Linked DNA regions of Parazoarcus communis. The main gene of each other region encodes a partner of the protein of the gene in region 2 in a complex. Links are inferred from orthologs where the notes say so. Each region holds a gene or a part of one and is shown on either strand. Other genes may lie near its edges.

Region 1 (4,197 bases), 3.2 Mb from region 2 along the record:
GGGGGGGTGAGCGACCAGCCAGATCGGCGCGTTGTCATGCGCTGAAGCGCCGAGCGTGAAGCGGAACCAATGCACCTTGCGTGTGTAGCCAGCGGAAAACCCGTTCGTGACCTCGATAAACTCGTGCGCACGCGCTGGCGCGCTGATGCGCTCGATCGTTTCCGTTCCATCTGGATCGACAAGAACGGCAAGGGCAACGGGTTCGCCAGCCTGCGCCAGCACAAGTGCCGGCAGAAGCGCAAGACAGAAGACCAGGATCCGGATGTACGCGAAGGGACGCCGGATTGATGGTGACTGGCCCAAACTCAAGCTTTCACCGCGTTCAGCAACTCACGTACGGCTTTTACTCTCTGTTTGAGGTCGGGGAGGCTGACGCGGCGGATGAGTTTGTCCGGCCCGGCCATTTTCGTGCTGCGATCCTTCTGGATCAGGAAAATGACCTTGACCGGATCGATGGGCGCAGCCTTGCCGAACTGGATGCTGATCTGTGCGTCGGATGCGTCGAGCTTCTGCACGTCCCAGGGCTTGAGCAGAAGGCGCATGCGGTGGGTTTCGAGGAGCGCGAGGGTCTGCGGCGGGAGTTCGCCGAAGCGGTCAATGAGTTCTTCCTGCAGATCGCGCAGCTCTTCTTCGGCCTCGCAGTTGGCCAGGCGCTTGTATAGCGTCAGGCGTTCCTGAACATCAGGGCAATATTCGGTGGGGAGCAGGGCGGGCGTGTGCAGGTTGATCTCGGAAACCACTTCCAGGGGCTGACTGAGGTCGGGCTCCTTGCCGGCCTGAAGATCCCGGACTGCATGCTTGAGCATCTCGGTGTAGAGACTGAAGCCGATCTGCTGGATTTCGCCGGACTGATGTTCTCCCAGTACCTCACCTGCGCCCCGGATCTCGAGGTCGTGCATCGCCAGATAGAAACCCGAGCCCAGCTCGTCCATCATCGCGATGGCTTCGAGGCGTTTCTGCGCCTGAGCCGACGGCTTGGCGTTGGCATCGGTCAGCAGGTAAGCGTAGGCCTGATGGTGGCTGCGGCCGACTCGGCCACGCAGCTGGTGAAGCTGCGCCAGACCGAAGCGGTCGGCGCGATTCATGATGATGGTGTTGGCGGTCGGGATGTTGATGCCGGTTTCGATAATGGTGGTGCACAACAGCAGGTTGGCTCGCTGCTGGGTGAAGTCGCGCATCACGCGCTCGAGTTCGCGCTCCGGCAGCTGTCCGTGCCCGACCACGATGCGGGCCTCGGGCAGCAGCTCGGCGAGGTCGTTGCGCATGTTCTCGATGGTGTCGACTTCGTTGTGCAGGAAGTAGACCTGGCCGCCGCGTTTGAACTCGCGCAACACCGCCTCGCGCACGATGCCCTTGCTCCAGCGCTGCACGAAAGTCTTGATCGCCAGGCGCTTCTGCGGCGCGGTTGCGATCACCGAGAATTCGCGCAGCCCCTCCATCGCAAGGCCCAGCGTACGCGGAATCGGGGTGGCGGTGAGGGTGAGGATGTCGACCTCGCTGCGCAACTGCTTGAGGGCCTCCTTCTGACGCACACCAAAGCGGTGCTCTTCGTCGATGATTACCAGGCCGAGGCGTTTGAACACCACGTCCTTCTGCAACAGGCGGTGCGTGCCAATGATGATGTCGACCTTGCCCTCGCCGAGCTGAAGCAGTGCCTCGGTCTGCTCCTTGGCCGACTTGAAACGCGACAGTTCGGCAATCTTGATTGGCCAGTCGGCGAAGCGGTCGGCAAAGGTCTGGTAGTGCTGTTCGGCGAGCAGGGTGGTCGGGCACAGCACCACCACCTGTTTGCCGTCAGCGACCGCGATAAACGCCGCACGCAGCGCGACTTCGGTCTTGCCGAAGCCGACGTCGCCGCACACCAGGCGATCCATCGGCCGGCCCGACTTCATGTCGGTTACCACGGCGTCGATGGCCGCCTGCTGGTCGGGGGTGGTTTCGAACCCGAAGGCCTCGGCGAAGGCCTCCAGATCATGTTGCTTGAAGTCGAAGCGGTGCCCCGGTCGGGCAGCACGCTGGGCGTAGAGCGAGAGCAGTTCGGCAGCGGTATCGCGCACCTGCATCGCAGCCTTCTTCTTGGCCTTCTCCCATTGCCCCGAGCCGAGCCGGTGGAGGTCGAGATTCTCCGGGTCAGCGCCCGCATAGCGCGTGATGACGTGCAGTTGCGATACGGGTACGTAGAGCTTGTCGCCACCGTTGTATTCGAGATGCAGAAACTCGGTATCCCCTTCACCGAGATTCATGTGAATCAGGCCAAGGTAGCGCCCGATACCGTGCGAAACGTGCACTACCGGGTCGCCGATCTTGAGTTCCGACAGATCGCGCAGCCAGCCCTCCATCGTTGCGGCCTTGCGGTTGTCGCGACGGGCACGGGTGCGGGCAGTCGCGGCGTACAGCTCGGTTTCGGTAATGATGGCGAGCCTGGCTTCGGGCAGGATGAAGCCCGCGCCCAGTGGTGCCGTGCCGAGCGCAATCACCTCTCCGGACTCGGCGAAACCGTCGAAATCGGCACTGGCTTCGGGCTTGACGCCATATTCAGCGAGATACTCGGCCATGGTTTCGCGCCGACCGGGCGAGTCCGCGAGCAGCAGCACCCGACCGTCGAATGCGGCGCAGAAGGCCTTGAGCTTGTGCAGCGGGTCGCTCGCCTTGCGCTCCACCGCGATGTCGGGAAGGGGCAGGGCGGCAGGCGTGCCGGCGCTCTCGCTGCTGCTGCCAAGGACCAGCCGTGGGTGGTCCTTCAGGGCGATGAAGAAGGCTTCGTCGCTCAGAAACAGCGCTTCGGGCGCCATCACCGGGCGCGTGCGATCGCCCTTGAGCAGATCGTAGCGTGAGCGCGTATCGCGCCAGAACTCGGCAATCGCACCCGGCACGTCGCGATGCAGCAGTACCGGTGTATCGGCGGGCAAGTAGTCGAACAGTGTGGCAACTTCTTCGAAGAACAGCGGAAGGTAATACTCGATACCTGCCGGCGCGATGCCGTTGGAGACATCCTTGTAGATCGTTGCTCGCGTCGGGTCGCCCTCGAAGGTTTCGCGGAACTGACCACGAAAGCGGCTGCGACCCTTGTCGTCGAGCGGAAACTCCCGCGCTGGCAACAGGCGAATCTCCTTGACCGGGTAGACCGTGCGCTGGGTGTCGGGATCGAAGGTCTTGATGCTTTCGACTTCGTCGTCGAAGAGGTCGATCCGGTAGGGCAGGGGGGAGCCCATCGGGTAGAGGTCAACCAGTCCGCCGCGTACCGAGAACTCGCCCGGGCTGACGACCTGGGTCACATGCGCATAGCCGGCGACGGCCATCTGCATGCGCAGTTGTTCGACGTCCAGTTGTTCGCCCTGCTTAAGAAAGAAGGTATAGGCCGCAAGAAAGGCCGGTGGCGCCATGCGATAGAGTGCGGTGCTCGCCGGCACCAGGACCACGTCGGCCTCGCTGCGGGTGATCGCATACAGCGTGGACAGGCGCTCGGAGATCAGGTCCTGGTGGGGCGAAAAACTGTCGTAGGGCAGGGTTTCCCAGTCCGGAAGCAGGTGCAGGCGCAGTCCGGGTGCGAGCCATGCGATCTCGTCCTGAAGGCGCTGGGCATCGATCGGGTTGGCGGTAACCACTGCGATCATCCGCCCGCGGCCTGCCAGCTGCGCAATCACGAGCGCGTCGGCCGACCCGCTCAGTTGGGGCAGGTCAATCCGTCTACCGGTCTTGGGCAATGCAAGGGCGGAAACGGTGGGCAGCAGCTTGTCGATGGAGGAGGGCATGGGGCGTCGCGGAGGCGTTCTTGCAGCAGGAAAGCGGCCAATTATAGGCGAACCACTCATCCCTGACCTCCGATCGGGCCGTCAGCCGGTGATCTCAGGCGTAGGTGTCGATCTGCGACTGCTCCGACGGGGTCGCACTGACCTGTGAAACGAGGCGTGCCAGTGCAGTCTCGCGCCGGTCAGCGCGGGTCGGCTCCACGTTGTCCTGGGCATTGAGTTCCTGGCGCGCTTCGGTCGCCATGCGGTCCGCCTGTGCTGCGACCTGACGGTCCTGCGCGGAGGGATCGGCGGGCGCCAGCGCTGCTGCGCGAATTCTTGCTGCTCGTTCGAGGGTTTCTTCGGGCGTGCTGCCCGGCGAGGTGTCGATACCGACCTCGCCCGCGACTGCGTAGCGCTTGCTATCGGGCCCCACCTGGTAAGTGAAGCTGGCGCGGGAGGTAATCAG
Region 2 (3,580 bases):
CTCGACCCGATCATTGCCATCACCTTGGTGCGGTGCTGATCCCGGGTAAGGTCGGCAGCAAGGGCGGTGACTGCCGCCGAAATCGCGCCAGCCCCCTGCAGCACCCGCCCGACGATGACCATGTAGATATCGCCCGCCATGGCTGCGATCGCGCTGCCGAGCACGAACAACACCAAGCCGAACAGGATCACCGGCTTGCGACCAAACCGGTCCGAAGCCGCGCCAAAGGCAATCTGCAGCAGCGCCTGCGTCGCGCCGTAGGCACCAATCGCCAGCCCCACCAGGGTGAGGTTGTCGCCGCCGGGGATCGTGCGTGCGTGTACCGCGAACACGGGCAGAATCAGGAATAGCCCCAGCATGCGCAGCGCAAAGATGGACGCGAGGCTGATCCCGGCTCGACGCTCGGCGGGCGTCATCGGATCACGTAGGGGTTGAGACATGCTGGACGCGGCGAAAAAGAAGGTGATTCTAACATTGGCCCGGAGCGGCTTCTCTCTTATAGTTTTGTGTTCCCCCTCGCGCAGCCACGCTCATGGACGAAATCCGCATCCGCGGTGCCCGCACCCACAATCTCAAGAACATCAGCCTTGATCTGCCACGCAACCGGCTTACGGTCATCACCGGTCTGTCGGGCTCGGGCAAGTCCTCTCTCGCCTTTGACACCCTGTACGCCGAAGGCCAGCGTCGCTATGTAGAGTCGCTGTCGGCCTACGCCCGTCAGTTTCTGCAGCTGATGGAAAAGCCCGATGTGGACCTGATAGAAGGCCTCTCACCTGCCATTTCGATCGAGCAGAAGGCCACCAGCCACAATCCGCGCTCGACAGTCGGCACCGTCACCGAGATTCATGACTATCTGCGTCTCCTGTATGCACGGGCGGGCACGCCTCACTGCCCCGACCACCCCGAGCACGCCCTTGAGGCACAGAGCGTGGCGCAAATGGTCGACCATGTGCTCGCCTTGCCAGCGGAAACCCGGCTGATGATTCTCGCCCCCGTCGTTGAAGGGCGAAAGGGCGAGCAGCACGACCTGTTTTCCGAGCTCCGCGCCCAGGGTTTCGTACGCGTGCGAGTGGACGGCGAGGTGCACGAACTCGACAGCATGCCGCCGCTGGAAAAGGGCAAACGCCACACGGTGGAAGTCGTCATCGATCGCTTCAAGGTGCGCCCCGATCTTCGCGGACGCATTGCCGAGTCCTTCGAAACCGCCCTCACCCACGCCGACGGCCGTGCGATTGCGGTTGAGATGGACTCACAGGCAGAACATCTGTTCTCGGCCCGCTTCGCCTGCCCCGTCTGCAGCTACGCACTTGGCGAACTGGAACCCAGACTGTTTTCCTTCAACAACCCCGCAGGTGCCTGCCCGAAGTGCGACGGCCTGGGCCAGGTGGACTTCTTCGACCCCCAGCGCGTCGTTGCCCACCCTGAACTCTCGCTCGCATCCGGCGCCATCCGGGGCTGGGACCGCCGCAACCAGTTCTACTTCCAGATGCTCTCCAGCCTGTCGAACCATTACGAGTTCGACATCGAGGCGCCCTTTGAGACCCTGCCTGCCGAAATTCGCGAGATCATTTTGAGCGGATCGGGCCGCGAGAAAATCGCCTTTGTGTATCTCGCGGACAATGGCCGCATGGTGGTGAAGGAACACCCCTTTGAGGGCATCGTCCCCAACCTTGAGCGCCGCCTTCGTGAAACCGACTCGGCTGCCGTGCGCGAGGAACTGCTCAAGTTTCGCAGTACGCGCCCCTGCCCAAGCTGCGAAGGCACCCGTCTGCGCGCCGACGCACGCCATGTGCTGATCGGCGGCAGCGCCTTGCCTGCGGTGAGCCGCCTGCCGCTCGCCGAGTGCAAGACCTTTTTCGAACACTTGCAGCTCGAAGGCCATCGCGCCCGAATCGCTGACAAGATCGTCAAGGAGATAGCCGATCGCCTCAGCTTTCTGACCAATGTCGGTCTCGACTACCTTTCCCTGGATCGCGCGGCCGACACGCTGTCGGGCGGAGAGGCGCAGCGCATCCGTCTGGCGAGCCAGATCGGCTCCGGTCTGACCGGGGTGATGTACGTGCTCGACGAACCCTCGATCGGGCTGCACCAGAGAGACAACGACCGACTGCTGGAAACCCTCCGCCGGCTCCGGGATCTCGGCAATACCGTCATCGTGGTCGAACATGACGAGGACGCCATTCGCAGCGCGGACCACCTTGTCGACATGGGGCCGGGCGCGGGCGAGCACGGTGGCCACATCATCGCCAGCGGCAAGCCTGAAGAGGTCATCGCCTGCGAAGCGTCTGTGACCGGCGCCTATCTGTCGGGCCGGCGACGCATTGCCATCCCGCCCAGGCGCACGCCAGCAGACGCATCCCGCATGGTCCACCTGCGCGGCGCAAGCGGCAACAATCTCAAGGATGTTGACCTCGCCCTGCCCGTAGGCTTGTTCATCTGCGTCACCGGCGTGTCCGGATCGGGCAAGTCGACCCTGATCAACGATACGCTTGCCGCCGTCGCAGCACAGCACCTGTACCGTTCGCACGCCGAACCGGCACCGTACGTTGCCCTTGAGGGACTGGATGCATTCGACAAGGTCATCACCGTCGATCAGTCGCCGATCGGACGCACACCGCGCTCGAACCCGGCAACCTACACCGGACTGATGACGCCGATCCGCGAGCTCTTCGCAGGCGTCCCGGAGGCACGTGCCCGCGGCTACGGCCCGGGAAGATTCTCGTTCAACGTAAAAGGCGGACGCTGCGAGGCATGCCAGGGGGACGGCATGATCAAGGTTGAAATGCACTTTCTGCCCGACATGTACGTCCCCTGCGACACCTGCCACGGCAAACGCTACAACCGTGAAACGCTCGAGATCCGCTACAAGGGCAAGACGATTTACGAAGTCCTTGATATGACAGTCGAGCAGGGCTTCGACTTCTTCCGTGCGGTGCCCGCGGTCGCACGCAAACTCGAGACCCTAACCGAGGTCGGCCTGGGATATATCCGTCTGGGCCAGAGCGCGACCACGCTCTCCGGCGGCGAGGCCCAGCGCGTCAAGCTCGCACTCGAACTATCGAAGCGCGACACCGGCCGCACCCTCTACATTCTCGACGAACCCACGACCGGGCTTCATTTCCAGGACATCGAGCTCCTGCTGAAGGTGCTGCACCGACTGCGCGACCACGGCAACACCATCGTCGTCATCGAGCACAACCTCGACGTCATCAAGACCGCTGACTGGGTTATCGACATGGGCCCCGAGGGCGGCAACGGCGGCGGCACCATCGTGTGTGCAGGTCCACCCGAAGAGATCGCCTCCTGCGTCGCCAGCTACACCGGCCGTTACCTGGCGAAGGCCCTGTCGGCATAGGACGTTCGACACCTGCGCTTACATTCACGCGCCTTCCGGCGCTTGCGATGCCACCTTAGTCGTATAAGGATAGCGCTGTTATCAACATGACCGGGACACACCATGACCGAACCGGACAGCACCGCCAGAACACAATACGCGCAGCGTGTTGAGCGGCGTATCCGCTTTCTCCAGACTTTGAAGGACGCCGGACTTGGCCTCTACCTGCCGGCAGACGAACAGGCA

What was found.
Region 1: the proteins of uvrA (region 2) and mfd are in contact, whole or in part, in a crystal structure (PDB 4DFC), measured with the Escherichia coli proteins. The link is inferred for Parazoarcus communis from one-to-one orthologs.

What each region holds. Positions count from the first base shown.
Region 1 is NZ_CP022188.1:3,795,578-3,799,774, reverse strand. Bases 106-4,081 are described here. They hold mfd (transcription-repair coupling factor), read right to left. Parts: upstream 3,753-4,081; coding sequence 306-3,752; downstream 106-305. Other genes in these bases: CEW87_RS17380 (putative metalloprotease CJM1_0395 family protein), read right to left, coding at 3,847-4,081; CEW87_RS17390 (sensor histidine kinase), read right to left, coding at 106-309. Outside these bases: more of CEW87_RS17390, read right to left, coding at 1-105; more of CEW87_RS17380, read right to left, coding at 4,082-4,197. UniProt on the Escherichia coli protein: Couples transcription and DNA repair by recognizing RNA polymerase (RNAP) stalled at DNA lesions. Mediates ATP-dependent release of RNAP and its truncated transcript from the DNA, and recruitment of nucleotide excision repair machinery to the damaged site.
Region 2 is NZ_CP022188.1:624,894-628,473, forward strand. Bases 197-3,555 are described here. They hold uvrA (excinuclease ABC subunit UvrA), read left to right. Parts: upstream 197-532; coding sequence 533-3,355; downstream 3,356-3,555. Other genes in these bases: CEW87_RS02885 (MFS transporter), read right to left, coding at 197-440; CEW87_RS02895 (hypothetical protein), read left to right, coding at 3,458-3,555. In the rest of the region: more of CEW87_RS02885, read right to left, coding at 1-196; more of CEW87_RS02895, read left to right, coding at 3,556-3,580. UniProt on the Escherichia coli protein: The UvrABC repair system catalyzes the recognition and processing of DNA lesions. UvrA is an ATPase and a DNA-binding protein. A damage recognition complex composed of 2 UvrA and 2 UvrB subunits scans DNA for abnormalities.